4 regions of the Paenibacillus sp. BR2-3 genome follow, and region 3 is predicted to be linked to each of the others. Evidence: riboswitches for the same ligand, from Rfam matches in the RefSeq annotation. Region 3 holds a riboswitch; each other region holds the start of a gene.
The links. A riboswitch is a leader RNA that binds a small molecule or an ion and turns the genes downstream of it on or off. The one in region 3 is predicted to bind thiamine pyrophosphate.
Positions count from the first base shown of each region.

Region 1 (7,455 bases), 2.4 Mb from region 3:
TCCGCGCAAATCATAACGGGCCACCCCGTCGCCAAAATTCATTTTCTCCACAATGTGAAGGTCGCATAACAGCTCCAGGGTTCGGTACACTGTCGCCAGTCCCAGATGCGGATAGCTGCTTTTGACGATCATGTATACTTCCTCCACACTTAAATGGTCCTGCTCATGATCAAGCAAAACCTGGACGATGGCTTCGCGCTGTGACGTTAATTTATAGTTTTGTGCTGCAAACTGCTGCGCAATATGTTCAATTGGGTTCATAATCTTCTCCTACTCTAAACGATCAGATATAATTAGTAATCGTTACGAAATAAGCATAACAAAATTAACCACGGATGAAAAGAGGCTACTCGCTGCTGCAACATTACCACTTTCGACTTCGTTATAGAAGATAAGAATGCCGTAGTGCCTAATCCTATTACGAGGTGAATTCATATGAACATGAAAAAAAGTGCATTGACCGCTATAACAACCGCGTCTCTTCTCTCCTTCTCCCTGGGAGGACAAATCTTCGCCGCAGAAGGAAGCTTCAAGGATCTCGGCAGCGTGAACGGAAAAGAAAAAATAATATCCTTAAAAGATCAGGGATTAATCAAAGGTGTTTCGGCTTCGCAGTTTTTGCCACAGAACAAAGTAACCCCTTCTTACCAAGGCAGCATCCAACGTTCATTAAAATACAATATCACCACTTTGGATGCCTCCGGGAAGTTTAATCCTAAAAGTGAAATTACCCGCGCTGAAGCAGCTATTATGCTGTATAACGCGCTGGAGTATCTGAAATCCCACTCTGTTGAAACTCCGTTTCAGGAGTAAACTATTCCGCTTCCCCGCTCAGCCGGTTAAGAAATTGCCGCGCGCGGGGACTTTTCGGATTCACCAGCACATCCTCGGGCGTTCCTTCTTCCAATATATTACCCTCGTCCATCAAAATAAGGGTATCCGCCACATCAGCGGCAAACTTCATCTCGTGGGTTACAATCACCATGGTCATTCCTTCAGCAGCCAGCTGCTTAATTACCTTGAGCACTTCTCCTACCAGTTCGGGGTCAAGTGCCGACGTGGGTTCGTCGAACAGCAGCACCTCCGGTTCAACGGCCATCGCACGGGCAATGGCTACCCGCTGCTGCTGTCCCCCGGACAACTGGTGCGGATAGGCCTCCGCTTTTTCCCCAAGGCCAACCTTCTCCAGCAGCGTCAAAGCACGTTTCCGCGCCTCTTCTTTAGAGCGCTTCTGGACGGTCACCTGGCCTTCCATCACGTTGCCGAGGGCTGTCATATGGGGGAAAAGGTTGTAGGATTGAAAAACCATGCCTGTTTTTTTACGCAGCTCCAGAACTTTATTTTGCGGGATTCTTCTGGAGTCTGTAAAGCTTAGCTTTGTATCACCGAGTACAATGCTCCCCCGGTCGGGTACCTCCAGCAGGTTGAAGCAACGCAGCAGCGTCGTTTTTCCGGAACCGGAAGGGCCAATAATGACAAGTACTTTTCCATGCTCCAGCTTCAGATTAATACCCTTCAATACCTGCAAAGGGCCGAATGATTTATGCAAATCAGAAATTTCAATCAAGCGAATCTTCTCCTTTAGCTCGCAGAATATCGGTCAAGCCGCTTCTCCAGGTAATTCTGCAATGCGGACAGTACGGAGCTGAACAGCAAATATACCAGACCCGCTTCGCAGTACAAAAGCAGCGGTTCGTAGGTTGTAGCTACAATCTGCTGTGAAGTTCTGAACATTTCCGTATAAGTGATCGCTGCTGCAAGAGATGTGTCCTTAACCAGACTGATGAAGGAGTTGGCAAGCGGCGGAACCGATACGCGTGCAGCTTGCGGCAGTATAACCCTGCGCAGAGCCTGGCCTCGTGTCATTCCTACCGAAAATGCTGCTTCCCACTGACCTTTATGTATGGAAAGAATGGCAGCACGTACTATTTCCGAAGCATAGGCCCCGACACTGAGCGAGAACCCGATAACGGCAGCCGTGAACGGTTCCAGTATAATTCCGATAGCAGGTAATCCGTAAAAAATAATAAATAACTGCACCAATAACGGAGTTCCCCGAATGACCCACACATAGAAACGGGCGATCAGCTTCGGAAGAGTCCAAGAGGACAGACGGACAAGTGCGGTCAGCACGGCCAGCAGTAATCCCAATGCAAAAGAAACCAGTGTCAGCGGAATGGTAAAAGCCACCCCGGCTTTAAGCAGGGGCAGCAAAGAATCAATTAGTATCTGTATTTTACGGTCATCCATTGATCAGACATCCTTTTTGGCATCTATTATTTGGAAACGTCCTCCCCGAAATATTTCTCAGAGATTTTCAGATAGGTTCCGTCGCTCTTCATTTCAGCCAGCGCGTCACTGACAGCTTTGACCAGTTCGTCATTGCCTTTCAGGAAGACTGCTGCGCTTTGAGAGCCCTCGGCAATTTCATCGACCTTCTTGATCTTCACATCGGGTTTTTGTTTCTTCAGGTCCAGAAAAGACAAACCGTCATTTACCGTTGCATCGATCCGGCCCGAGGTCAGCAAATCGATAGCCTGATTGAAGCCTTCCGTGGCTACGATTTCCGCACCGTTCTCACGTGCAATGTCCGACAGGTTGCTGGTGAGAGATTGACCGGCTTTTTTGCCCTTTAAATCCGCAAAAGTCTTAATGTCTTGGTTATCTTCACTAACAATCAGTACGGCTTTGGAAACGATGTACGGATCGGAGAAATCATATTTAGCTTTACGATCTTCCGTGATCGATACTTCATTGAAGATAACATCGAACCGCTTCGCATCCATACCGGCAAAGATACCGTCCCATTGTGTTTCAATGAACTCAGGCTCCACGCCAAGGCGCTTGGATACTTCCCGGGCAATCTCGACATCAAAGCCCGTAAGCTTGCCATCCGAATCATGGAAGGTGAACGGTGCATATGTACCTTCCGTACCAATCCGCAGCTTGCCGCTGGCTTTAACGGCTTCCAGGCTATTGGACTCAGCCGGCGCTGCAGTAGCAGCCGCACCTTCGTTAGCTGCTGCCGATGGCTCAGCAGTTGTATTGTTGTTGGCATTATTGCCGCAAGCGGCCACAAGCACCACAGTCAGCACGAATAAAATCATTAAACTAAATTTTTTCATTTCAATTCCCCTCTCTTATCCTTATCTGTATAGTGCGGGTTGTTCCCGGTAAAATGAATAGTACACTGTCGTGTCAGGTTCGTCAATACCTTTTTTCCGATTATAACCATCGGATTTATCGAATTAGGTAAAATTCCTCCTGTCCTTCACATTTATACCAGCATATTTATCTTACCCAAAAGTGGCTAAATGCCCCCGGCCTTTTACATATCTTTAAGTTATGGTATATTTAGAACCAATTGCGAATTCAATATTGACCTGTTTATTTCACTAGGGGAGTCTGATGACTGAGACGGTGCTTGAGCTCCGGACCCTTGGAACCTGATCTGGATCATACCAGCGGAGGGAAGTGGAACCGGACTTTCAAGTGATGCATATTCATGCAGACTGGAATTTGTGGCCCATTCATTTCCTTCGGAAATGGATGGGTCTTTATTTGTTTAAAGGAGGCAAGTCAGATACGAAAATGATCTCCATTCATGAATTATCCTACTCTTTTGGCACATTGCTGCAAGCCCCTGTCTTCTCCGGGTTGTCTTTGAAGGTTCAGCAAGGAGAGTTTGTCTCTGTCGTCGGTGCCAGCGGTTGTGGAAAAAGCACTCTGTTCAAAATCATTGCCGGGCTTCTGGAACCTGCTAGCGGAGAAATATTCATGCATGGCAAACCCTCCTCCACACGCACCCGCTTAGGAAAAATTGCTTACATGCCCCAGCAGGACCTGCTGTTGCCCTGGAGGACGGTATTGGATAACTGTCTGCTGCCCTGGGAAGTTAACCGGGTCCGCACCAAAGCGGAGACGATCACTGCAATACGGGAAACGCTGGAGCATTTTGGACTGGCCGGAATGGAGAACGCCTATCCGTGTGAATTATCGGGCGGAATGAGGCAACGGGTTGCTTTTCTCAGAACGCTAGTAACCGGAGGTGACCTCATGCTGTTGGATGAACCCTTTGGCGCACTCGACGCGATGACCAAACGGGAAATGCACAGGTGGCTTGTGGAGCTGTGGGGCGGACTGGGGAAAACGGTGCTGTTCATAACACATGATCTGGAAGAAGCAATACTGCTCAGTGACCGGATTTACGTGATGCATAACAGAAGTCCTGATGGTTTCCTGCAGGAAATGACCGTAGATTTACCGAGACCCCGGCGATACACCATGAATTACGAACCGCGGTTCCTGAACCTGCGAGAGGATTTGGAGCGAAGATTGTATGACACGAACACGAACTCTTTTTAGGAAATGGCTTTGGAATTACAGCGCTTCCTTCCTTCTGTTCTTATTCCTATTGGCGGCTTGGGAGACGGTCGTGCGTGCCGGGTGGATTCCGGCCTTTATACTTCCTGCCCCTACCTCCATTTGGAGAGCTCTGGCAGAGAACAGAAAGCTGTTATTTGGACTGCATTTACCGGCTACGCTGCAGGAGGTTTTACTGGGATTCATTCTATCCGTGGTCCTGGGATCGCTGCTCGGTACCGGTATGCATATGTCGCGTATGGTTGAGAAAGCTTTATACCCTTTTATCATTATTAGCCAGACCATTCCGCTGATCGCTTTGTCTCCTGTCTTCATTTTTTGGTTCGGTTACTCCCTTGGGGGCAAGGTTGCCGTCGTCTTTCTGACTGCTTTTTTTCCGATTGTTGTAGGTTGTTACGATGGACTGCGCAAGGGCGCAGATCGTTACAGAGAGTTGCTGATGACTATGGGCGCGAACCGCTCACAACTGCTGGCAAAAGTTCAGATTCCGCTGGCGCTGCCCTCCTTCTTCTCCGGACTAAAGTTAGCCATGGTGTATTGTGTGATCGGAGCAACCATTGGCGAATGGCTGGGCGGCAGCAAGGGGCTCGGTTATTTCAGCCGTCGTATGGCGGGCAACCTGCAGAGTGATGATATGTTCGCCGCCGTTTTTCTGCTATCTGCACTCGGACTTGTTCTGTTCATGCTTCTCGTACTATTAGAAAATATTATTCTCAAGAAAAGAGGTTCCTCCTAATTATGAAAATGTTGAGTAAATTAAACAACCCTGCTTCCCTGCTGCTTCTATGCCTGTTCCTTTTCCTGAGCGGCTGTTCTGCCTCATCCAATTCTGATTCCAAAAACTCACTCCCTACAGAAGCCAGTCCGGCTCTTCACAAGCTTACGCTGATGCTGGATTGGTATCCGAATGCGGTGCATTCATTATTTTATGTGGCTGAACAGAACGGCTATTTCGCAGAGCAAGGTTTGGATGTGGACATCCGGATGCCTGCCGACGGCAATGATGGTCTAAAGCTCGTTGCGGCGAATCAAATCGATCTGGCTCTGAGCTATCAGCCTCAGGTGCTTATGGCACGCGGGGAGGACATTCCCGTTCAATCTATCGCTGCTATTGTCAGACATCCGCTCAACCACATGATGGTTCCGGCAAACGGAGATGTACATAGCCCTAAGGATTTGGCCGGCAAAAATATCGGCTACTCCTCCATTCCGCTCTATGAAGCTATGGTCCGCACCATGATAAAGAACGACGGCGGTGACCCGCAGTCTGCCAACCTGATCGATGTAGGCTTTGACCTTATTCCGGCTGTATCCACTGGAAAAGTGGAAGCTATTATGGGCGGATTCATTAACCACGAGGCGTTGATCCTGGCTAAAGAGGGGCATCCTGTAACCTCCCTCAATCCGACAGACTATGGGGTACCCGACTATTATGAGCTTGTGCTTGTCGCCAGTGAACAAGGAGTACAGGAATCGGAAGATGATTTCAAAAAATTCATGACCGCCATCTCGAAGGGTCAACAGTTCGTACAGGAGAATCCGGAAGAAGCGTTATCTATATTGCTCAAGCATGAAGATCAAACCTCTCCACTGGACCAGGAAATAGAAAAGAAAAGCCTGCAAATCCTGCTGCCGCTTATGGATGCGGGTGATCAGGCCTTTGGCTATCAGGACCCTGCGTCCTGGGAGAAGGTTCATCAATGGTTAACCGAAAATGGACTGCTTCAGACTGAAGTAAAGACCGAGGAATCCTACATTAACCTATAAGTAATAACCTTTCAGGAGGAAATAAAATGACATATTTATCAAAGGTACGCCAGAAAAACCCGCTTGTTCACAACATCACCAACATCGTGGTCACTAACTTCACAGCGAACGGACTGCTCGCACTGGGAGCCTCCCCTTTTATGGCGGATGCGCACGAGGAAGTAAAGGATGTCGCCAAAATGTCCGCTGCAGTGGTTCTTAACATTGGAACACTGAACGATCATACGATTCAAGCGATGCTGCTGGCCGGACAATCGGCCAACGAACACGGTGTGCCTGTTGTACTTGACCCTGTGGGTGCTGGAGCAACAGCCTACCGCACGGACGTCACGCACAAGCTGACAAGTGAAATGCAGATTACAGCCCTGCGCGGCAATGTAGCCGAAGTTGCCCATGTGGTTGGCGCGAGCTGGTCCATTAAAGGTGTGGATGCAGGAGAAGGTGAAGGCGATGCAGTCACCCTCGCTCAACAAGCCGCGCGCAAGCTCGGCTGCGTAGTCATCATTACCGGCAAGGATGATATCATTTCTGACGGGGACATCACCTACATTGCCAGCAACGGTCACCCCATTCTGACAAAAGTAACTGGCACAGGCTGCCTGCTAAGCTCAGTCGTCGGAGCTTTTCTGGCTGTAAGCGGCGGTGCTTGGCTGGAAGCGGCTGTGGAAGCCATCTCCTTCTATGGAGTTGCCGCTGAACTGGCTGCCGAATTAACGGCTGAGCAAGGGCCGGGCAGCTTTCAGATTGAGTTACTGAATCAATTGGCACTCCTGACTCCGGAAAAGTATCAAGAGTTGTCCCAAATTAAAAGGCTTGCCTAATTAATCAGCCCCCTCTAAGGAGAAGCATAGATGAAAATATATAAAGCATTGACGATTGCCGGCTCGGACAGCGGTGGCGGCGCGGGCATTCAAGCCGATCTCAAAACCTTTCAGGAATTGGGCATCTACGGGATGTCAGCCTTGACCGCGGTAACCGCCCAAAACACGTTAGGTGTGCAGGGTGTCTTCCCGCTAGAGAAAGAAGCGATAGCGCAGCAGCTCGATTCTATCGGCGATGATTTGGAGCCGGATGCTGTAAAGACAGGAATGCTGTTCAGCGCGGACATTATTCGTATCGTAGCGGCAAAAGTACAGCAATATGGATGGCGTAATCTGGTCGTTGACCCAGTTATGGTTGCCAAGGGAGGCTCCAAGCTTTTACAGGAGGAGGCCGTACAAGCTTTAATTGATCATCTGCTTCCACTGTCCCTCATAACAACACCGAATATCCCGGAGGCCGAAGTTTTAACCGGCATGAGGATTT
Region 1 is NZ_CP126311.1:3,288,290-3,295,744, forward strand. Features, by position in the region: gene PaeBR_RS15660 (Fur family transcriptional regulator) at 1-261, opposite strand, end outside; gene PaeBR_RS15665 (S-layer homology domain-containing protein) at 436-813, shown strand; gene PaeBR_RS15670 (amino acid ABC transporter ATP-binding protein) at 815-1,567, opposite strand; gene PaeBR_RS15675 (amino acid ABC transporter permease) at 1,582-2,250, opposite strand; gene PaeBR_RS15680 (amino acid ABC transporter substrate-binding protein) at 2,277-3,125, opposite strand; TPP riboswitch at 3,388-3,490, shown strand; gene PaeBR_RS15685 (ABC transporter ATP-binding protein) at 3,496-4,365, shown strand; gene PaeBR_RS15690 (ABC transporter permease) at 4,340-5,119, shown strand; gene PaeBR_RS15695 (ABC transporter substrate-binding protein) at 5,128-6,150, shown strand; gene thiM (hydroxyethylthiazole kinase) at 6,147-6,971, shown strand; gene thiD (bifunctional hydroxymethylpyrimidine kinase/phosphomethylpyrimidine kinase) at 7,002-7,455, shown strand, end outside.
Region 1: another riboswitch for thiamine pyrophosphate. It lies ahead of PaeBR_RS15685 (ABC transporter ATP-binding protein); the one in region 3 lies ahead of thiC (phosphomethylpyrimidine synthase ThiC).

Region 2 (7,455 bases), 1.9 Mb from region 3:
TGGATTTTGACCGGCCAACGGCACGGGGTTATTCCAGAATCGGTTGATATGGACAAAACAGCCGAAATGTTCGTTCTGCTATCACTCGGTTTGCGCGTCCGCTCCTCTATTCCTTTTGCTCTGGCTTCTTTCAATACCCAAGATTATTCGTCGTTTATGGTCAATATTTTAAAATCCCGATAAATAGAGGAAGAAAGGAAGAGTGTATCATGAACTTGTGGTTAACGTTGCATCTAGTTGGAGTCGTAGTATTCGTAGGAAATATCATTACGGCGGCATTTTGGAAGGTTCGGGCGGATTTGCTGAAAAATCCGGCCATCATTCACAGCACGGTAAAAAACGTCATGCTTGCCGATTATGTGTTTACGCTCCCGGGTCTAGTGATCATCATTGTCTCGGGTATTGTGATGGCCATACAGGCGAAAATGCCGCTGTCGGGGCTGAATTGGCTTACGATGTCGCTGATTTTGTTTGCCGTCACCGGCGTGATCTGGTTAGCCGTTCTTATTCCGCTGCAGCGCGGAATGATCCGCCATAGCGCTCAATGCATCGAAAGCGGGAACATCTCCAAAGATTATCAACAAGTGTCCCGCTATTGGGCCTGCTTCGGCATCGCCGCTACATTGCTGCCGATCGTCATTTTATATCTCATGATAACGAAAAGCTTCTAATCGGAGGGATAAAGATGGTACCTTTTTATGCACTTGTTGTTTCGTTTCTGCTGTTCTGGGTTCTCGGCCTGTTCGGCTGGTCCTATTTCGACGGTTGGCATTCTCCGCTTCAGGGAGCGGTGGCCGTCATGCTGCTGATTACCGCTTCCGCCCACTGGGGAAAAAGACGGCCTGACCTCATCCGGATGGTCCCGGTGGCTTTTCCGAAGCCAGATTGGATCGTGACGGCCACCGGGTGGTTGGAAATTGCGGGAGCCGTCGGTATTCTGTTCCCCGCTACCTCCCGCGCGGCTTCCGTCTGCTTGGCGGTTCTGCTGGTGGCCATGTTCCCCGCCAATGTGCGGGCAGCCCGGGAAAGATTAACTATCGGCGGGAAACCTACGCCTAGGCTGCTTGTCCGAACATTGCTGCAGCTCGTGTTTCTCGCGGCGGTCCTCTTTGCGGGTTAAGTCCGTGGCTTGTTCATGTCTACATGACCAATTCCCCTGACATCTACTTAAAAAAAGAGCATGTCCATGACCTGTATTCCCTAAACGCTGGCCATTCGAGATCTTATTTAAAACGTGGAAATCCATCTTCCATATTGCCATTTTGTATCTTAAAAGAATATTTTCTTTCTCTACATGATGCCATGAAAAAACAAGCTTCGACCTGCTGCCTAGAAATTTGAAATTTCATTTGGATCAAGTGACGAACTGTAGCATCTGTTCCTTTTCTTTGTTCTTAACTTGATGGGCATGGGGACAGCCCCTTATTTATGAAATCTTTTCGTTTTGTGAGTCCATGGTTATTTTCTAAATACCTCTATTAATACTGGACAGTCAAAAGTTCTTGTCGAAAAATCGTAACATAGAAAAATAACCCAATCAGACGATGGTATGGTATCCTTTTAGTTCTCACACAGAAAGGAGATCCAATCGCTAAATGGGTTACGACAAAAAGTGTACCTCATTTCCGAGCGATTGACCATACCTATGCTCAAATACGTGAATGAACTTTTACTTCCCTTCCGTTCGTGCTTCTCCAGACAAGCCACTTTCGAGTGGTTCGTTGTTTTGGTCATCGGCTTTATGCTGCGCTCCGACCATCTGGGCGTGACTTCTGTGATTCGGGACCTCTCCCTGAATGGCGGCTGCTATGAGACGCTCATTCACTTCTTCCGTTCTTCGGCTTGGTCTCCGTCATCCTTACGGCGGATGTGGCTTCAGGTCGTTCGCCAGTCTGCGCCCCTGCTGGTGATTCAGGATCGCGTGGTACTCGTCGGCGATGGCATGAAGCAAGCCAAGGAAGGTCGCCGGATGCCGGGCGTCAAGAAGCTCCATCAGGAATCCGAAAACGTCTCCAAGGGCAATTATATTTTCGGTCACCTGTTTGGGGCCATCGGCATTCTGGTCGGCGATTCCCGGAAATGGTTCTGCTTGCCCTTGTTCATGAATCTGCAAGACGGCGTCCAGACCATCCTGGGCTGGAAGAAAGCGGACAACGAGCCGGAGCCGCCTTCCCACGTCGTTCAGATGATTGAACAAGGGTTCGAGGCTGCGAAAGGCTTCGGTCAAGCGCTGTTGCTCTTGGATCGTTACTTCTTGTCGGTTCCGGCCTTGAAGCGGTTGCAGGCGTGCCATCTCGCCTCCGAAGCCCGGATGCATCTGGTGACGAAAGCCAAATCCAACGTGGTGGCCTATGAACGCCCTGCGGCCAAGAAGCCAGGACGTGGCCGACCGGCGAAAAAAGGCAAGGCGGTCAAACTGAAGGAGTGGTTCACGACTCGCGCTGCCGATTTTCAAACCGCCACCGTTCCCCTGTATGGCAAAGAAGAGAAGGTGCAATTTCTATGCCTGGATCTGCTTTGGGGACAGGGCTTGTATCAGGAATTGCGCTTTGTGCTGGTGGTGCATCAGGGCCGCCCCTCCATTTTGGTCAGTACCGATCTGACCTTAGCTGCCACAGACATCATCCGCTTGTATGGCTATCGCTTCAAGATCGAGTGTACGTTTCGGGAAATGAAGCAGGTCATCGGCGCCTTCGGCTACCGCTTCTGGAGCAAGTCCATGCCGAAGCTGAACCGGTTTCTGAAAAAAGAGGAAGCTCACCCACTCAAAGCGGTAAAGGACGAACAAGACCGGCAGCGAATTCAGCGGACGCTTCAGGCGATCGAGGGATTCGTGATGTGCCAGTGCATCGCGATGGGATTGCTGCAGCTGGTTAGCCTGCATTTTTCAGGCCGGACGCCGGGGCTGTTTTTCCGCTATCTGCGTACGCCGTCCCATGCCGTGGTGTCTGAGGCTACCGTTGCCGCTTATTTACGCAAGTCTATTTTTCGCTTGTTTGTGCAAAATCCGCACTTATCCATAACGAAAATAATTAAATCCAAGCAGGAGAACACTCATGTTGAGCACGATTCTCTGGCTTCTTAAAGTTGTAGAACTTTTCACTGTCCAGTATTAATAGATGTTTTATAAGGTATATTATGCTAATATAAAGTTCATTAGCAGCAATTACATATTTTATTGACACTAGGGGTGCCGAAAGGCTGAGACGGACGTATGCGGGTCCGGACCCTTTGAACCTGATCTGGTTTATACCAGCGGAGGGAAGTGGAGAACGAATGACTGTAACCAGGCTTCCCTTAGCCTTATTCCTTTACAGATTCCGACTGCCCTCCTTCGCGGGGGCAGTTTTTTTGCGTTAAAGAGGAGTCTAGACAGATGTATCGACAGAAAGAAGGTTGAGTATGGCGCAAGCCGAAATCCATTTGATCTCAGACGGAAAGCTCCCGTTATCCCAATTCATTGAAAAGGCGGCGGCTGTACACTCCCTGCTGGATTTTATTCATCTGCGGGAAAAGCATCGCTCAGCCCGGGAGCTTCTGGCAGCGGCGGAGTCCATGCTGAAGGCAGGCATCCCGGCGGCCAAGCTAATCATTAACGACCGGATTGATGTTGCCTTGGCGGCTGGGGCTGTCGGTGTACAACTGGCCTGGCACAGTCTTGATCCTGCCGCCGCCCGAATGCTGGCACCTCGCCTTCGCCTGGGAAGGTCAATCCACTCGCCGGAGGAGGCAGCAGAAGCAGCTGCTCAGGGAGCCGATTATTGCCTGTTTGGACATGTGTATCCCTCGGCCAGCAAGCCGGGACAGCCTGAGCGCGGACTGGAAATGCTGGCTGAGGCTGTCCGGTACAGCCGCGTCCCGGTAATTGCCATAGGCGGGATCGAGCCTGATCATGCAGCCCGGATCATAAAGAACGGGGCAGCAGGCATAGCGGTGATGTCCGGCATATGCGGTGCTGCAGATCCTTTGTCTGCTGCAAAAGCCTATCGGGCTTCGATTCAAGCGATTTAAGCATTCCACAGGCAAAGGAGGTGAGTATGGATGAAGCTGATTATTAACGGGACTCCAGGTGATTATTCCGATACCTGCAGAACGTTGGATCATTTGGTCAGCAGTTCCGAGTGGTCCCGGCGAATGATCATTGTTGAGCTCAACGGGGAGTTTGTCAGCAAGGAAAATTATGGGGAGACACATCTCTCTGATGGTGACCGTATTGAAATTGTACACTTTGTAGGCGGAGGCTGACACTGACATCTTCATTTGTTGATTTAATCTTACTGTTCGATCAGGTTTTTGAATTGAAAAAAGGTATTCAAGGAGGCTGATTTTATGATAGACCCTTTACTAATCGGCGGTACCGCCTTATCCAGCCGGCTGTTCATTGGAACCGGCAAATACAGCCGCAATACGCTAATCCCGGAAGTCATTGCTCGCTCCGGCTCAGAGGTTATTACGGTAGCACTTCGACGGGTGGACACGGCTGGGGGAGAAGAGAATATCATGAACCATATTCCGTCCCATATGACGCTGCTTCCCAATACTTCCGGTGCGCGTACGGCGGAGGAAGCCGTGCGCATCGCCAGACTCGCAAGAGCCGCCGGCCTGGGAAACTGGGTCAAAATCGAGGTCATTAACGACCAGAAATATTTGCTTCCGGACAATCTGGAGACGATCCGTGCTACGGAAATCCTGGCTGCCGAAGGCTTTGTTGTACTCCCGTATATGAGCCCGGATCTATCGGCCGCTCTGCGTTTAAGAGATGCGGGTGCAGCTGCCGTGATGCCGCTTGGAGCACCGATTGGTACGAATCGCGGCCTTAGAACCAAAGAATTGGTGCGAATCCTCATTGAAGAAGTGAACCTTCCCATTATCGTAGACGCCGGTATCGGCAGGCCCTCCGAAGCGGCGGAAGCCATGGAAATGGGTGCTGCTGCAGTACTGCTGAATACAGCAATAGCAACGGCCCGTGACCCGCTGGGAATGGCGGAAGCCTTCCGTGATGCTGTCACGGCGGGCCGCAAGGCGTATCTGGCCGGGCTCGGTCCGGTAGAAGAAGCAGCTATTGCATCTTCACCTTTGACAGGCTTTTTGGGCTGATCCGGGTGACATCAGGAATGGGGGATTAACCATGAGTTTTTATGAAACGCTGACCCGCTTGGAGCAGTATCCATATGAAAGTCTGTGGAAGGGGTACGGGGCGGAGGATGTGAAGCGGGCACTGGGTAAGGATAGGCTGGACGAAGCGGATTTGCTGGCGCTGCTCTCTTCGGCCGCCGAACCTTTTCTGGAGCAGATGGCACAGAAAGCGCAGCGGATTACCCGTTCGCATTTCGGACACGCGATGCAGCTGTTCACACCGATGTATCTGGCCGATTTCTGTGTGAATCACTGCACCTATTGCAGCTTCAGCTCTATCTACGACTTTCCGCGCAAGAAACTGTCACTGGAGGAGGTCAGAAGGGAGGCAGAGACGATTGCCGCCACGGGCTTGCGCCATATTCTGATTTTGACCGGGGAATCCCGCCGGGATAATCCTGTTTCTTATATCAAGGACTGTGTGGAGGTGCTTCGTGAATACTTCTCCTCGGTCAGTATTGAAATCAACCCTCTTGCAACTGCTGAATATGAGGAACTGCTTCAGGCGGGTGTGGACGGATTAACTCTTTATCAGGAAGTTTATCACCAGGAAACTTATCAGGAGCTGCATGTTAAGGGTCCAAAAAGAAATTACCGCAACCGGATCGATGCTCCTGAACGCGGTTGCCAGGCCGGATTCCGTGCGGTTAACATCGGCGCCCTGCTCGGTATGCATGACTGGCGGCAGGAGGCATTCCTGAGTGCGATGCATGCCCGGTATCTGCAGGACTGTTATCCGGACTGCGAGATCAGCTTGTCTCCTCCACGCTTTCGTCCTTACCTGGGAGAGTTCAATCCGGAGTGCGACGTATCCGACCGCACATTGGTGCAGATTATTTTGGCGTACCGTTTGTTTTTGCCGAGATCAGGTATTACGCTGTCCACCAGAGAGCCTGCCGGTCTCCGCGATCATCTGATTCATCTGGGCATCACCAAGATGTCAGCGGGCGTATCTACTGAAGTAGGCGGACATACGAGCGAAGGCGGTACCCCGCAATTTGAAATTTCAGACAGCCGGAGTGTGCGGGAAATTACAGAGATGCTGTATACGAATGGCTTGCAGCCGGTATTCAAGGACTGGGATATATTAACGGAGCCAGACGCTCACTCTGCCTTATAAGGGTTAAAAACCCCTCTCGAAATCGTAAAAACGATTTTGGGAGGGGTTTGTCTTTTCAACTCACCTGATCGGCACTGCATACACGATATGAAGCAGCTCATTAATCCTTTGATGTTTCGTAATATACCCCATATTTTCAAATAAGGTAAGGAGGCCGGTTAAGGAACCATATTGCTCATCCGTACCTGCTCCATTGGCATATACAGCAGCCGCTTCCTCATCGGCCAGCATTAAATCGGTAATGCAAATTCGTCCGTGAGGTTTCAGTACCCGGCGCATTTCCTCGATGGCGAGCATTTTCTGGTTCTCTGAAAGGTGATGGAAGGCGAAGGTGGATACGGCAAAATCAAACCGGCCATCCATATAGGGCAGTGCCAGGAAATTGCCCAGCTTCGTTTCCAAGGCCGGGAATTTCAGGCGGCATTGCTTAAGCATCTCCTTGGACTGATCGACACCGGCCATAGCTGCGCCGAGTGCCATCAGCCTGCCTGCTAAATTACCGGTTCCTGTACCGATGTCGAGACCCTTTTCCCCGCTGATCGGCGCCAGCCATTGGACAGTCAGTCCAAGTGCGGCCTCATAATCCTTGTATTCCGAAGTTTCCTTCGATACATATTCATCATGAATACCTGCACGCATGTCAAAGTTCCATTTATCCTGCCAGCTGCTGCGGTGCTCCCGCAGTCTCCGTGAGCTTTCGGCAAGCGCGTAGATGTCGTCAATCGGCAGCGCCTTCTGCTTTTTAACCATATCGATCATATAGTCGGTTGTATCAATGACATGCTTGAGTTCCACCCACTTCCCGAACAGAACGGAGCGCTGAAGCTCCAGGTAGTATTGCAGCTCCTCATGGTCCTGCCCTTCCATTTCAAGCAGCGCCTTCCGGATATCCTCCACCGGCATGCCCGCTTCGCGGAGAGAAATAATCGTCTGCAGCCTCCAGATTTCTTTTTCACTAAAGTCGCGGTATGTATTATCCCTTTTGGAGGGGGAGATCAGGCCTTTTTCCTCGTAAAAGCGGATCGCTCTGGCCGAAATTTTGAGCTTATCCGCAGCCTCTTTGATCTTCATGTCATCACCTTTCCAGGAATCTCTATTGACCTTCTCCTAACGGGAGGGTTTACCCTTGTGTAGTTCAATCACATATACATTTGGAGGTATAGCTATGAAAATTCGGATTAAGAACGTAACCATTCTCA
Region 2 is NZ_CP126311.1:3,809,281-3,816,735, reverse strand. Features, by position in the region: gene PaeBR_RS18440 (TetR/AcrR family transcriptional regulator) at 1-183, shown strand, start outside; gene PaeBR_RS18435 (DUF2269 family protein) at 210-671, shown strand; gene PaeBR_RS18430 (DoxX family protein) at 686-1,120, shown strand; gene PaeBR_RS18425 (transposase) at 1,646-3,085, shown strand; TPP riboswitch at 3,177-3,281, shown strand; gene PaeBR_RS18420 (thiamine phosphate synthase) at 3,403-4,011, shown strand; gene thiS (sulfur carrier protein ThiS) at 4,042-4,245, shown strand; gene PaeBR_RS18410 (thiazole synthase) at 4,330-5,097, shown strand; gene thiH (2-iminoacetate synthase ThiH) at 5,129-6,256, shown strand; gene PaeBR_RS18400 (MerR family transcriptional regulator) at 6,317-7,327, opposite strand; gene PaeBR_RS18395 (amidohydrolase) at 7,422-7,455, shown strand, end outside.
Region 2: another riboswitch for thiamine pyrophosphate. It lies ahead of PaeBR_RS18420 (thiamine phosphate synthase); the one in region 3 lies ahead of thiC (phosphomethylpyrimidine synthase ThiC).

Region 3 (7,455 bases):
CCGGGCATGGCGTAAGATCAGGCTTTCTTACCGTTAACAAAACATCCGGTATCGGGTCATCTATCCTTTCGAAAGGGCTCCGTCCGTCCACAAAATCACAGATAATACGAGGATCAACAGGCAGGTCCGTTAGCTGCAATGACCATAGATGCTTCGAAATTTGTTTTTCGACCGGTTGTTTTAATTGGTTCAGTGCCTGTAGATGCGTATATACCTGAATCAGCTTCTGTCTAACTATCTTACGTTGCTCCCCTAACACTTCCATAAATGATTCTCCTTCGTCCAATTATGACAAAAGTCCCGTTTTTTGAACCTATTATAATACAAACCCCTCTAGTTAAATACCAAATTATTCATAAACGGGGATGAGATGAAATTTAAAGGGCTCCAAAGCACCGGATTAGATGGAGAAATTCCCGTTAAAGCGGGAGAATTTCCAGTTACTTCACCTACTGCTGGGTAGACGCTCCTTCTGCTTGGTGCAAGAATTTAAGTAACAAAAAGAAATCGCCCTATGGAATGGAGGTACCACCCAACCATTTCAAAGGAGCGATTTTGTATTATTAGGTCAGCCAGTATCCCAATATAGTCACATACAATTTTAGTTTATAGTCAAAATATTCACGTTCTACTTATAAATCACGCTTCCGCCTTCTTTAAACTCCACCGCTTTCTCTCGCATCCCCGCAGCGATAACCTCTTTCTCCGGCTGCTCTTGCTCCAGCCCATCCTGCTGTCTCGCCGTATCCCGGATATCATGGGAAATGCGCATGCTGCAGAACTTGGGTCCGCACATGGAGCAGAAATGAGCGGTTTTGGCTCCTTCTGCGGGAAGGGTCTCATCGTGGTATTCAAGCGCCCGCTCCGGATCAAGCGACAAATGGAACTGGTCCCGCCAGCGGAATTCAAAGCGAGCTTTGGAAAGCGCGTTATCCCGGTCCTGTGCACCCTTGTGTCCCTTCGCCAAGTCGGCGGCATGGGCCGCAATTTTGTAGGTAATAACGCCTTCCCGTACATCATTCTTGTTAGGCAAACCAAGGTGCTCCTTGGGGGTGACGTAGCAAAGCATTGCCGTGCCGAACCAACCGATCATCGCCGCTCCAATCGCAGAGGTAATATGGTCATAGCCGGGTGCAATATCCGTTGTCAGAGGACCGAGTGTGTAAAAAGGAGCACCATGGCAGAGTTCAAGCTGCTTATCCATATTTTCTTTGATCAGATGCATCGGCACATGGCCCGGACCTTCGACCATCACCTGAACATCATGCTTCCAGGCCAGCGTTGTTAATTCTCCCAGCGTCTCCAGTTCCGCAAACTGGGCCTCATCATTGGCATCTGCGATGGAACCCGGACGCAGCCCGTCTCCCAAGGAGAACGCAACATCATAAGTCTTCATAATCTCGCAGATATCCTCGAAATGCGTGTAGAGAAAATTCTCCTGATGATGAGCAAGGCACCATGCCGCCATAATCGATCCACCCCGTGAGACAATACCTGTCATTCTTTTGGCGGTCAATGGAATATAACGAAGCAGCACCCCGGCATGAATAGTAAAATAGTCCACTCCCTGCTCCGCCTGCTCGATCAGCGTATCCCGGTAAACCTCCCAGGTTAGGTCCTCGGCCTTCCCGTTCACCTTTTCCAATGCCTGATAGATAGGCACCGTCCCAATAGGTACAGGAGAGTTGCGGATAATCCATTCCCGGGTGGTGTGAATGTTTTTGCCGGTCGAAAGATCCATGATGTTATCCGCGCCCCAGCGGATAGCCCATCTCATCTTCTCCACTTCTTCCTCTATGGACGAGGACACGGCGGAGTTGCCGATATTCGCGTTGATCTTCACCAGGAAATTCCGCCCGATAATCATCGGCTCGCTTTCCGGATGGTTAATATTTGCCGGAATGATGGCACGACCGCTGGCTACCTCATCTCTAACAAACTCTGGCGCAACATTTTCCCGGATCGCTATAAATTCCATCTCGGACGTAATGATGCCTTTGCGCGCATAATGCAGTTGGCTGACATTCCGGCCTTCTTTGGCTCTCAGCGGACTCCGCTGCAACCCCGGAAACACCTCCACCTCCGATTTACCTGTAGCATTCCCGTTATCCTCAGGTTTGATGGCTCTTCCCTCATAGGCCTCCGCGTCCCCCCGCTCCCTGATCCACTGAAAACGATGGGGCGTCAGCCCCTGGCGGATATCGGTTTCCGCTTCAGGGTTGGTATAAGCTCCGCTGGTATCATAGACACGAACTGGGGCATTCTCCTCTTCTCCGGCAGTACCCGAAGTTCGGCTTAACGTAATCTCTCGCATAGGCACCTGAATATCCGGCCGTGACCCCTCCACATACACCTTATGACTTCCTGGAAAAGCAGACAAATCAACCGTATCCTTCTTCTCTTGGCTTGGCATCTTATTTCCTCCTATTAAAAGTATTATAAATAAGAGTGCGCGCTAAAAAAGCCGCTCCACAATGGAGCGGCTTCTATCCATAAACGGCCAAGGCCAATATGAGAAAAAAAGGGTCCGACTCCACTTTCCTACGCTGGTATGATCCAGATCAGGTTCAAGGGTCCGGAAATTCATTTTCCCGTCTCAGCCTATTCAGGCTCCCCTAGTGGTTTCTTATTTAATTAGTTATAAGTTACAGAGAAGTCTAGCATTTGTCAACTGATGATAGACATTTGCTTTAACCGCTATTCAAGAGTAAATCTGCCCAAGTCATCCTGCAGTTGCAGCGCATTGCTGCTCAGGGTTGCCGCCGAGGCTTGAATCTCCTGCATGGACGCGAGCTGCTGCTGTGCGCCTGCGGCAATCGTCTCCGCTTCACCGGCATTTTGACGGGAGATAGCCGCAACCTCGCTCACCGATGCGCTTACCTGCTGGCTGCTTGCGGACATTTCTTCAGCAGCCGCCGAGACCTCCTGTATTTGCTCTGTAACCAATTGAATAGCTCCCATAATGGTATCAATGGAACCATTCGCCGCATGAATGGACTTCAGTCCGTTGTCAGCTTCCCGAGATGTTACTTCTACTGATTGGATGGACTGATCCACCAGCCCCCTGATGTGGCCAATAACCTCGGAGATGGACTTGACGGATGTCGTTGTTTGTTCGGCTAATTTGGATACCTCCGATGCAACGACCATAAATCCGCGTCCATGCTCGCCGGCTCTAGCCGCTTCGATGTTGGCATTTAGCGACAACAGCTGTGTTTGGGAAGAAATATTAACAATAGCCGCTACAATAAAATCGATTTGCTCGGAGAGTTCTCCAAGCTGCCCGATGACTTTGCCCGAGTCTATGACGGAAGACTGGATCGTACGCATCTGATCGACGGCAGCTTTCAGCTGTCTGGCTCCCTCCTCGGCATTCTGTACCGCGTGGGCTGCAGAGCCGACCACTTCACCGGCATTTTCTGCAATACGCTGCACACCAATAGCCATTTCAGTCAATGCACCGGATATTTCGCCGGATGCTCTATTCTGAATCTCATTTCCGTCTGATACCGACTGAATCGCCTTGGCGATATGCTCCATAGCCTGTGCGGATTCCGTGGATACAGCGGTTAATTCCTCAGAAGAAGCCGTTAACTGCTCGGAAAGGTCCTGATTACGTCTCAGCAGCTCGTTAAGCGAGTCATTAATTAAATTGAAAGAGGTTCCGATATCCGCCAATTCATCCTTGCTCGCAACCGTTAATTTGCCCGAGAAATCCCCTGCTGCCATTTTTGACGCTTTCCCTTGTATAAGCTGTACGGTCACTTTTACATTCCGGTAAAAAGCAATATAAAAAAGTACAATCAGAACCGCGGCGGCCAATGTAATGGCTAGAATCGTATTGCGGCTATTTTCCAGATGACTGATTCTCCCGCTTAATAAGTTGAAGAGCGTATCAGAATCTGCGGCAAACAAACTGGCTATATCATTTACTGTCTTCAACCCTTCCGGATAGAACTCTTCGGGCTTCATCGACAGTTGTGTATCCTTGATCAGCTTATCATTGATAAGGGAAACAAAAGCCTTGGTGGAGGCGAGGGATTGATTGCCGGATTGATCCAGCTCGGATTTCCAAGCGGTGTTGGAATCATAGATATGTAGTAAGGAGGTCTGAATGCCTTCTCCTGCTGTTTCCATTTGGCTTTTAATTACATTCACATCCATTTTTTCGGCTTCACTGATTTGGTTTCGGATTAATAATTGGTTCCCCATCCCGAGAACTCGTCCGGTCAGCTCAATGAGATCCGGCGCACGGTTAACCATAATATCCATCATATAAAAGGAATCAAGCTCAGGGTCCAGGGTCAGCTTGGATTCATCTGCTGTATCTTTTATAAGCTTCCCGGCCTTTCCGATAATCCCGGTGTGACGTGAGAGGCTTTCTTCCAGGGTCAACTGCTGAGTATCCGCCTGAAGTTTCTCCCACTCGGGCTTCAATGCTTGCAGCGCAGCCGCCGTACGGGAAAATCCTGTTTCTGCAATATCGGTACCAGCGCTGCTGATTTGCTTTTCGATTTCCTGCTCATTTGCGGCAATCTGCGCTTTAGCGGTTTCATCCCCATTTATATACGCTTCCACAAGTGCTCCGTGCTGTTGGAACTTAAGAAGCAGCGGCATCACGGACTGGATGGCTGTAACCCCTTTCCTCTCTTCACGTGCAAATCCGATATCGCTCTGAACCGCCTGAAGCCATAAACCGAGCACCAGAACGAGGGGCACCGCAAAAAGAATGCTGGTTAGAATAAACTTTTGTGCATACTTCAGACGCGACATTACAAAAGTAAACGGAGCCAATAGCCTTAAAAATGAACGAAACAACATACATAACCACCTTTTATTTTTATGAAAAATTAATATATATGCATATTATCGTATAGAAAGCGCTATCAATAAAAGCTCTTTGGAAAATTTCTCATAACACAAATAACCGCCACCTAAAGCAGATGGCAGTCATCGCGTTCATATTTCATTCCTTTACTTCGCCCAACGCTCCAGCTTGGGGATATTCCGTGTAAACACACCTGTCAGAAACCTTGGGAAGCCAAATTCGACCAGCTTCTGCTTGACTCTTTCCTTCATCTGTTCTTGCGTGAGATCTGGCAGTGTAAATTCGCCATTCTGGTAGCAGTGGCTGCAATACTTTTTGCTTTTACTGCCGTCCTTCTCAGACCCGCCCCGCTGTTCGTCACGGGCTAACGGCATGCCGCAGCTTTGGCAGTTCTTGTGTTCCTTTTCCATATTCGTCAGGCTCCTCTTCGCTTCTATCACTGGATTGCATATAGTATTGAAACTAGCAGTACAGCCACTAGTATTCCCGGAAGAAGGTTGGCTACTTTGATATGGGTGATCCCCAGCAAATTTAGCCCTATTGCCGCAATCATAATGCCACCGGTGGCCGTAAGCTCGCTAATACAATTATTCATTAATGCATCAGGAATAAATCGGGTAATCTGTGTGGCGAAAACCGCAATAGCCCCCTCATACAAAATGATGGGAATCGCCGAAAACAACACCCCTACCCCAAGTGTAGTCGTTAAAATAATCGCTATAAATCCATCCATTATAGCCTTCGTGTACAGAATATCATGATTGCCTTTAATCCCGCTATCCAAAGCACCGAGAATACCCATGGCCCCGACGACAAACACCAGGCTGGCTGTAATAAATCCTTGAGAGATGCTCCCCGGTTCATTCGAGCCGATTTTGTTCTCCAGCCAGTGTCCCACAGCGGTAAACTTATCCTCCAAAGCGATCCATTCTCCGATAACAGCCCCGATGACGAGACTTAGAATAACGATCAGGAAATTCCCGCTTTTAAATCCCATTTGGATTCCCAGGACGATGATGGCCAGCCCGATTCCGTTCATTACCGTTTGTTTCATACTTTCCGGTATACGCCGCAGCAAACGCCCCAATAACGTTCCGAATACCACGGTTACTCCATTTACTAATGCCCCTAGCAAAACCATTACTTCACCTCTCCGATGACTCTCCTACAAAAAAATCCGGTGGCACACGCCGGGCCTGACCCGTCAAAATTGCTGCCCCAATCACTGCAATCCGCACCATTTCCACTACTTTGTCATTAAAAATACTCGGAATGATATACTGCTCATTCCGTTCCTCCGGCTGAACCACAGCAGCAATGGCTTTGGCAGCAGCCAGTTTCATTTCCAGATTCACCGACCTGGCTCTGCAGTCGAGAGCGCCGCGGAAAATACCGGGAAAGCACAGAACGTTGTTGATCTGATTCGGATAATCGCTTCTTCCGGTAGCAAGAACACGGACGTACGGTTCCGCCAGTTCAGGCTCAATTTCCGGATTGGGATTCGCCATAGCAAACACGATACTGTCCTGAGCCATACTTTTCACATGATCAACCGTCAGGATGCCTCCCCCGGAAACGCCGATAAACACATCCGCGCCATGGATGGCTTCGGTCAAACCGCCTGCTCTGCCTTCCGGGTTCGTGACCTCTGCGAGCCGCAGCCACTGCGTATTGCTGTACGCTTTCCCTTGTCGGATGATTCCCTCGCGGTCAACAGCAACGATATGGGTTGCGCCCGCCGCCAGCAGCAGATTGCAGATCGACACCCCCGCCGCGCCGATGCCGACAACGATAATTCGGGCCGTCTCTATGGATTTGCCGACAACCTTAAGCGCATTTAGCAGGCCCGCAAGCGCTACAATCGCCGTGCCGTGCTGGTCGTCATGAAAGACAGGGATGTCCAGTTCAGCGGCAAGCCGACGTTCAATCTCAAAGCAGCGGGGCGAAGCGATATCCTCCAGATTAATGCCGCCGAAGCCGGGCGATACCGCTTTAACAATACTCACAATCTCATCCGGGTCTTTCGTATTCAGGCACAGTGGAAAAGCGTCAATCCCGGCCAGCTGTTTGAACAGCATAGCCTTGCCCTCCATCACCGGCATCGCCGCCTCAGGTCCGATATCCCCCAGACCCAGGACAGCCGTTCCGTCGGTAACGACCGCTACCGTATTGCGCTTCATCGTCAGTGAGTAGGCCTTATTCGGATCTTCTGCAATCGCCGTACACACACGGGCAACGCCGGGGGTATAAACCTGTGACAGATCCTCCCGGTTCTTGATCGGCATCTTGGGCATAATCTCAATCTTGCCGCCAAGATGTGCCAGAAAGGTCCGGTCCGATACATTGATGACCTTGATCCCCGGCATATCCGACAACTCACGGACAACCTCTTCATTCCCCGCATCCTGCACATTCACCGTGATATCCCGGGTCGTTACCTCCTTGCCCGCACGGATAACGTCAATGGCTACTATATCCCCGCCGGCCCCCGCTATCCGGGAAGCTACGTCCCCAAAGGATGTTATGGACTTCCGAATCTCCAGCCGGATAATCATCGTGGTTGAGATCGACATGGATATAGCCTCCTAGGAATGGTTTCTATGGATACCAGCGTGGAAAGAAGCTTT
Region 3 is NZ_CP126311.1:724,646-732,100, reverse strand. Features, by position in the region: gene PaeBR_RS03495 (AAA domain-containing protein) at 1-265, opposite strand, end outside; gene thiC (phosphomethylpyrimidine synthase ThiC) at 629-2,413, opposite strand; TPP riboswitch at 2,522-2,627, opposite strand; gene PaeBR_RS03485 (methyl-accepting chemotaxis protein) at 2,698-4,821, opposite strand; gene PaeBR_RS03480 (zinc ribbon domain-containing protein) at 4,975-5,238, opposite strand; gene PaeBR_RS03475 (DUF554 domain-containing protein) at 5,265-5,969, opposite strand; gene PaeBR_RS03470 (NAD-dependent malic enzyme) at 5,974-7,401, opposite strand.

Region 4 (7,455 bases), 360 kb from region 3:
GCTTCTTCACGGGCGCGGTCACGAGGCGCACCCTTAATTTCACCGGCGAGCCGTACGTTATCTTCGATCGTCCGCCAGGGGAAAAGCGCGGGCTGCTGCGGCATATAGCTGATCTCTCCGCGCTGTCCTGTTACTATATTTCCATTCATTCTTATAGTTCCGGCATCCGGTTGCTCCAGACCTCCGATAATATGGAATAAAGTGCTCTTCCCGCAGCCGGAGGGGCCGATGATGGAGACGAACTCCTGCTGTTCCACTTTAAGCGAAACGTTATGGAGTACACTCGTCTTGCGGCGGCGGTGCGAGAAAGCCTTGGAAATGCAGCTTACTTCAAGAGCGGGAGGTGCTGCATGAGCAGCCGAAGAGCCAAGGGCGTCAGCAGCTCTATGTTGAATAGGGGTCACTTGAGGCATATCAGGCATCTTCCTTTCTATGCATTGCGGCGCGGCTTCCAGCGTACCAGCCATTTTTCCAGCAGGGCGATGATCGCAAAGAGCACCAGACTGAGCAGAACAATGATAACAATAGCGACGAACATCCGGTCTGTGCGATAGGCCGACTTCTGCAGGAGCATGTAATACCCGATCCCTTTATCAGCGCCGATCCATTCGGCGACGACTGCGCCCATTACCGCATAGGTTGCCGATATTTTCACCCCGGAGAACAGAGAGGGCAAGGAAGAAGGCAGCTCCAGCTTGGTGAAGATTTGCCACTTCGTCGCACCGGCCATCTTCATATAGTTCATCATGACCCGGTCGCTTTGCGCCAGCCCCCCCATCGCAGCCACAGCTACCGGAAAGAAGCAGACCAGCGTAATCAGGACAATCTTGGGCAGCAGGCCGAAGCCGAACCAGATCACGAGCAGCGGTCCGAGCGCGATGGAAGGGACATTCTGGCTCAGAATGAGCAGCGGATAAAAAGCGCGTTTGGCCCAGGGCAGCAGGTGCAGCAGCAGCGCAATGACTAGTCCTACACCCGTGCCGACGGGAAAGCCGATCAGCGTGAGCCGCAGCGTGGCCAGCGTATGGACCCAAATGCCGGAGGCGTTGCCGGATGATTCCCGGGCGATATCGGCGGGACTTGGGAGTATCCAGTCTTCAATATGAAATAGAGAAACCGACAGCTGCCATATCGTCAAAAAGAAGATGACCGCCACAAGTGGCGGCCATATTTGCTTCCAGATTGAGCTCACGGCCGATATTTCTCCGTCAGTTTATCCATGCTGATCCCGTTCGGGTTATGGGCAATTTTGATCTGCGAAATGACGCTCGGGCTGCCTGCCTCAATCAGTGCCTCATGCATCTGGCGGACCACCTCAAGCAGTTCTGTAAGCTCCCCCTCCATCGTTGTATCCAGCGGGTTCACCTGATGCTTGACACCGGATTGTTGAATAACCTCGATCGCTTTGTCAACATATGGGATGGAATCTTCATTGTTCGGGGTTTTCGGAATGACCTGAATGCTTAGCAGTGTATTAGCCATGATCATCAATCCTTTCCGTTCTTTTATGGAGTATCCGGCAAAAAGTCATTCGTAAACGTGCCCGGAACATCCAGCGGCTTATCCAGCAGCTTCAGCCCGTACATCCAGTCGGCGTAATTCTGCCACACCTCAGCCTTTTGCTCGCCCCAGCGCGGAGCATCGTCCTTATATTTCGGGCTGAGCCATTTCTGGCTGGCCAGGACCAGCTTTGCATCCAGATCAGGAACGGCTTTGCTCAGGACGGCTGCAGCCTCTTCCGGCCTATCAATCGCGTACTGGTACCCTTTCGACGTAGCTTTCATGAACGCTTTTACCAGCTCCGGATCATCGGCAATCTGTTTCTCGCTCGTCGTCAGGACAGGAGTATAATAATCCAGCTGAGGTGCGTAATCCTTAAGGTACAGCATGTCCAGCGGCTCACCGCGCAGCTCGGCTTCAATGCCGGTCCAGGCGTAGAAAATCCAGGCGAAATCAATATCGCGCTTCACGGCTGTGAAATAATCGGCTTCCCCGATATTGACGAGCTTAACCTTCTTCACATCTCCGCCCTCGGGGTCCATGATCGCTTTCAACGCCGCTTCTTCTGCAGGGGAACCCCAGCCGCCGTAGGTTTTGCCTTCAAAATCCTTAGGTGACTTGATCTTGCGGTCCACAGGCGCGGCAAATCCTGATGTATTATGCTGAATAATGGCTGCAATAGAGACTAGAGGCACACCTTGCAAACGTGCCAGCGTCAGACTCTCCTGAGCGCTAATACCGAAAGCGGCTTCGCCCGAGGTAACCATGGTATCGGCACCGGCTGCTCCCGGCTGGACGATTTCAACATCCAGTCCTTCTTCCTTGTAATAGCCAAGCTCTTGGGCTGCGTAAAGACCGGTATGGTTGGTATTCGGTGTCCAGTCGAGCGCGACTTTAATCTTGGTGAGTTCCTTTGGCGCATCCGTTGCGGTTTCAGGAGTAGATTCCGGCGCAGTTCCACCGTTTCCGGCATTGCTCACTTTATTGTTGCCAGAATTTCCGTTATTGCTGCCGCATGCGGCAATTGCGATGACCAGCACGCAGGTGAGGCATAACATCAATACTTTTTTGACTCCCATTTTCTCTTCTCTCCTTTGATGTAGCGGATATACCAGGCTGAGCCTGGTATATCCGGATAAGTCCCGTCTTCATAAAACGATTGAAAAAATCCGAAATACCAAAAAAAGCGCCCCGGGTGATCGGGACGCTGCAGGCGCATGATTAGCTATGGTCACAAGGACCAGGACTTATGGCGTTTCCTACGCTGGCATTATCCAGATCAGGTATAAGGGTCAGTATCTAATGGAATACACTCTCAGCCGGCCAATTCCAGCACCCCTGCTTTGTATGAAGTTAACGGTTACGGTGTATTATAGACGCCTGCCCCTGAATTGTCCAGTAGCCTTAGGCACTATGATTAGTCCTCCCGGTGGAGTCTTTTTTTACGGCGGTTCCGTATTCCTCTCCGCAGCTCCCTCAAGGTAAGAGAGAGACTGACCAGAATACCGCTCATCGTAACGAACAAAGCCAAGTACTGGAAGGGGGAGTACTCCAGCATTACTTTCCAGTCGATCTTGGCCTTCAGATCCTCAATGACTTGATTCATACCATAAATACCGCTTATAACCGTGTATACAGTGAGAATCATAAGCAGATTATCGCGGCGTTTGGCCTGAAATTTGTCCTGATACTGAAACAGATCGTCGAGCGTCATCTTCACTTCACCGAACAGAGCGTCATTGCCGTATACCTTACGCAGCTGAAAGAAGATTTCCCGGCCCTGTGATTGCGAAATCAGCTCCAGAAAATAAAATTTGGCCGAGAACCGGTTAATGGAATAGATCAGATTCTCAATCTGCTCATAATCGTTGTCAATACGAAGCCGGGAATGCATATTGGCCAGCTTGAGCAGCACGATTTTGTGGAAAATGCTTAATAGAAACCCATAATAATATTCTCCGTACATTTCGTTGGCGAGACTGACGGCTACCTCATGCCGCGCCCGTGTCATACAGCAAAAGGTTTGCTCGTTGGTCATGTAATAGGTGTCCGGACCCCAGCGGTTGTAGGAGTGACTGCTGCAATACTTCTCGATGTAATCTGTGTCGCTGGCACTCATATAAGGTTGTCCTTTAGAGTCGATCCCGTCAATTTGCGAGGCCTTATATCGGATGTTGATGTCAAGCTCAGCGTCTTCTTCAAATTCGTAAAAGGCCTGCACAAGCATTCTTTCATCTACAAAAAAGGGCAGTGTTTCAAAGTAGGCGCCGCTCAGCTCCGAGGAATCCAAAAAGGAACGGAGGCCGGGAGTCAGTTCATTGAAAATGAAATCCTCTACCTGCTTGAAGATGCGATTACCGCAATGGATATGTGTATGTGTATCCTTGCTGGACACGTCCTCCAGTGTGCGGAAACGGTCGGCGAACTCCAGGGCCAGGCTGAACGGAAGCTTGTCTCCGCCGAGTTCAACCCGAATGGTCACGAAGCCAAGCTGAAACGGACAAAGGAACACATCGGTTGATAATACCCGGAAGGGCAGAGTATTCATTGGCATTTCCAGCAGGCAATCCAAAGCGTCCACCCGGGAAAAGCGGTGAAATGAATCCTTGTCGTTCTTTCGGGGAAACAATACATGCGCTGCAAAAGGCATATAGGACCGTTCCATATTTTCGTGGGACACGCAATAGCCTTCTCCGTAATAAGCGTCCTCCAGCTCCCTTTTATTCAGATAAAAGCGAGTGAAGCCATCCTTCTCCAGCTGTTGCCCCAGCTCTTTGGTCTCTCCCTCTTTAATGGAGAATGGAAATATAAATTGCAGAAGAGCTGTTTGTAATACAGGCTCGGAAGACAGCTTGTCCATGATTGATTCCCCGCTTTTATATTAGATAGAAGTCTGATTATAAATTACCCTAAAAACGCGGCAGTGATTATCCTCAGAGGGTAAGCCTCTTTTGAACGGAAGAGCGTCCCGGGCTGATTCTCCAGGCGGCAAGGCTGAGCAGAAACAGAACGGCGGCAAAAGCAGCCAGCAGGCCTGCAACCTGGGCTACCTCCAGATGGTCCATGGCCCAGCCTGTGAGCAGTGGCAGTATAGCGCCGCCTATTCCTCCAGCTGCAATCATTATACTTGGGGTCGACTCTTCAGCGCCGGGCAGCAGCTTGCTGGAGAACACGAGAGCTATGGAAAATATTCCGGACATGAACAGCCCGAGGAGAGCGATTACTGCAAAGGCTGCAAAGGGGTGACTCGCGAACGGGAACAGGGCGAAAAGCAACAGAGTTACGAAGCAACTGCCCAGCACGTAGACACGGTAAGAGATTTTCTCGGCAATTAATCCGGCGAATAATCTCCCTGCTGACATAGCCAGCCAGAAGAAGGTAACGGTCAGTGCAGCCCCAGACTCGCTCATGCCCAGCTTGGCGATAAAGATGGCAGGCATGAAGTTGACCAGACTCATCTCGGTTCCGACATAGAGAAAGAAGAATACAATGAACAGCCCGAGCATGCCCCATTGTTTCCCCGCATAAGGAGAACGCTTGATCGATTTATTGGAGATACTCGTCTCCTTATCGCGTCGGGATGCACGTTCGTCAAGCACAGGCTGCAGATTGCCGAAGTGTCCTTTCCCCCAAAAGAACAGCGAAATCAGAGTGAAGGCTGCCACAATCAGGAATGAGACTCTCCACCAGCCGGCGGCAATGAGGGGGCTTGCGATCAGGGGCATTACGAGTGCACCCACACCAAACAGCACCTCAAGCCGGCTCATCGCGACGGCGGTTCCCTTGGTAATCGCTGCGATAATTATTGTTCCGATAATGGCCTCAATCATGCCAAAGCCAAAGCCTGCGGCTACAGCGACAACATACATCCACTCCCAAGGTGGAAGAAAAGAATAAGCGATCTCAGCACCCAGCAGCAGCCCCGTGGCAATCAGGATGGCTCCGCGTTTACCGAAACGCCGGTTCAGCAGCGGGGAGACGAGCACGCCTGCAAGGAACCCGGCGAATTGGCTGAAGATCAGCTCGCCTCCGGCACTGTAATTTTGATCATAATGATTCAGTAAAACGGGAAGGATAGAACCGAGCACAACATGGGCCAGTCCGATGACGAAATAAGAAAGACAGCCAATCCAGATCAGTTTTTTCATGGGAGAGCTCCTTCTAGGGTGGTTTATGGACAACGTATTTATGATAAATCTAAACTGCGGGTGTGGATATATAATTTTATATTCACATAATGAAAGGGGTTATTTTCGTTCATGGATAACAAACAGTTGGAGAACGATATCATCAAGGCGCTGGATGACAACAAATTCGGTTCCTTAGGCACCATTGAAGCCGGCAACAAACCCAAGGTTCGATACATGGCGGTATTTCATGACGGATTAAATATCTACCTGGCTACCGACCGCAAGACACATAAGGTGGCAGAGCTGAAGGAGAACCCCAACGCCTGTCTTTTGCTCGGATTCGAGGCCGGTGGCAGTAAGGATCAATTGGAGATCGAAGCTACGGTTGAAGTCACTAAAGATGAGGCTTTGCGTTCCAAGGTGTGGAGCAAGGAACTGGAGAAATGGTTCCAGGGACCGGATGATCCCGACTATGTTATTCTTGAGCTTACACCGACACGTATCCAGTTTACCGGCAAGAATAAAGAACATGGTGTATGGGAGAAGCAGGCTGTTGCGTCAGGGAAATAACAGGTACGCTAAAATAAATAATATATGAAGTGCCCCGAATGGACATTGAAAGCCGTCTTCCCTATAATTTAGGTGAAGATTATGTAGGGCCGGCGCTGCCGGAAGATTCATCGGGGAGGGCGAGAACATGGAACCAGCAGCACTAGAGGAATGCGACAATACATGCAAAGGTTCGGAGCTGGAGCCGGATACAATGAAGTTGATCCTGCCGGACAGAGGGACAACCGACAAAATGGCGGAAATGTTCAAAGCATTGGGTGATCCGACGAGAGTCCGGCTCATTTACGCCTTGTCCCGAAGAGAATTGTGTGTACACGATTTGGCCGTTATTCTGGATATGGGGCAGTCAGCGGTTTCCCACCAGCTGCGCTATTTGCGGAATCTGCGGATCGTCAAGCGGCGAAAAGAAGGCAAGACGGTATATTACTCATTGAACGACGCGCATGTCGAGCAGATTTTCTTGCAGACGCATGAACATATCAGCCACGAATAAATATTGTTAAAAAGAAACAAGAAACTGTCCTTAGGCTGTCATTGCCGAAGGACAGTTTTTTTGTTTCGGGGAAATCGTCTACAGTTAGCTTGCTTGATTCACACCTGTGGACATGGCCGGCTTTCTTAAAGACAAGGCGAGCCAGACGGTCTGGGCGGCCAGGACGATGAGGATGAATATATCGTATCCAATATAGCCGCTGCTGTTATCATTGCCCACAAACTGAATCAGATTATGTACGAAATGGAATAGAATCAGCGGAATGATATTGTCGTTCTTCACCATCAGCAGAGCCAGCACACATGTGTGTTAGGGAGAACAGAAGGCTTGAGGTAATGACAGCCGTCTTAACCCCTTTGGGAAGTAGGGTCTTCAGAATCAAACCGCGATAAATACTCTCCTCCACAAAACTAACAAGAAGGGTGAAGAAGATAAAGAACAGCACCTCGGACACACGAATTTCCTGAAATCCCTTCAAACCAATGATCATCAGGACAAGCAGAATAGGAGTGAAGTATTTCCATTCTCGGGGAGAGATGCTTGTAAGGGACCTGAACCCGAGCCCCACCCACTTTTTTTTCAAGGTAAAGTACACGATCAGCGTCAGAGCAATGGGGATAAAAGAGATCAGTACAGGTGCGGTATACGTAAGTTCGTTAATTGTGGCATAAGCTCCTGCTGCAAACACAGCCAAGAGGAGAAGCACCTCGATGGCATAGCTAAGCGTACACGGATGATCGTGTGGCAAAATATTATTTTTGC
Region 4 is NZ_CP126311.1:361,664-369,118, forward strand. Features, by position in the region: gene PaeBR_RS01755 (ABC transporter ATP-binding protein) at 1-413, opposite strand, end outside; gene PaeBR_RS01760 (ABC transporter permease) at 431-1,192, opposite strand; gene PaeBR_RS01765 (MTH1187 family thiamine-binding protein) at 1,189-1,482, opposite strand; gene PaeBR_RS01770 (ABC transporter substrate-binding protein) at 1,506-2,579, opposite strand; TPP riboswitch at 2,740-2,850, opposite strand; gene PaeBR_RS01775 (hypothetical protein) at 2,918-4,360, opposite strand; gene PaeBR_RS01780 (MFS transporter) at 4,434-5,648, opposite strand; gene PaeBR_RS01785 (pyridoxamine 5'-phosphate oxidase family protein) at 5,760-6,200, shown strand; gene PaeBR_RS01790 (ArsR/SmtB family transcription factor) at 6,328-6,693, shown strand; gene PaeBR_RS01795 (CPBP family intramembrane glutamic endopeptidase) at 6,926-7,183, opposite strand; partial or broken gene PaeBR_RS01800 (cadmium transporter) at 7,409-7,455, shown strand, end outside.
Region 4: another riboswitch for thiamine pyrophosphate. It lies ahead of PaeBR_RS01770 (ABC transporter substrate-binding protein); the one in region 3 lies ahead of thiC (phosphomethylpyrimidine synthase ThiC).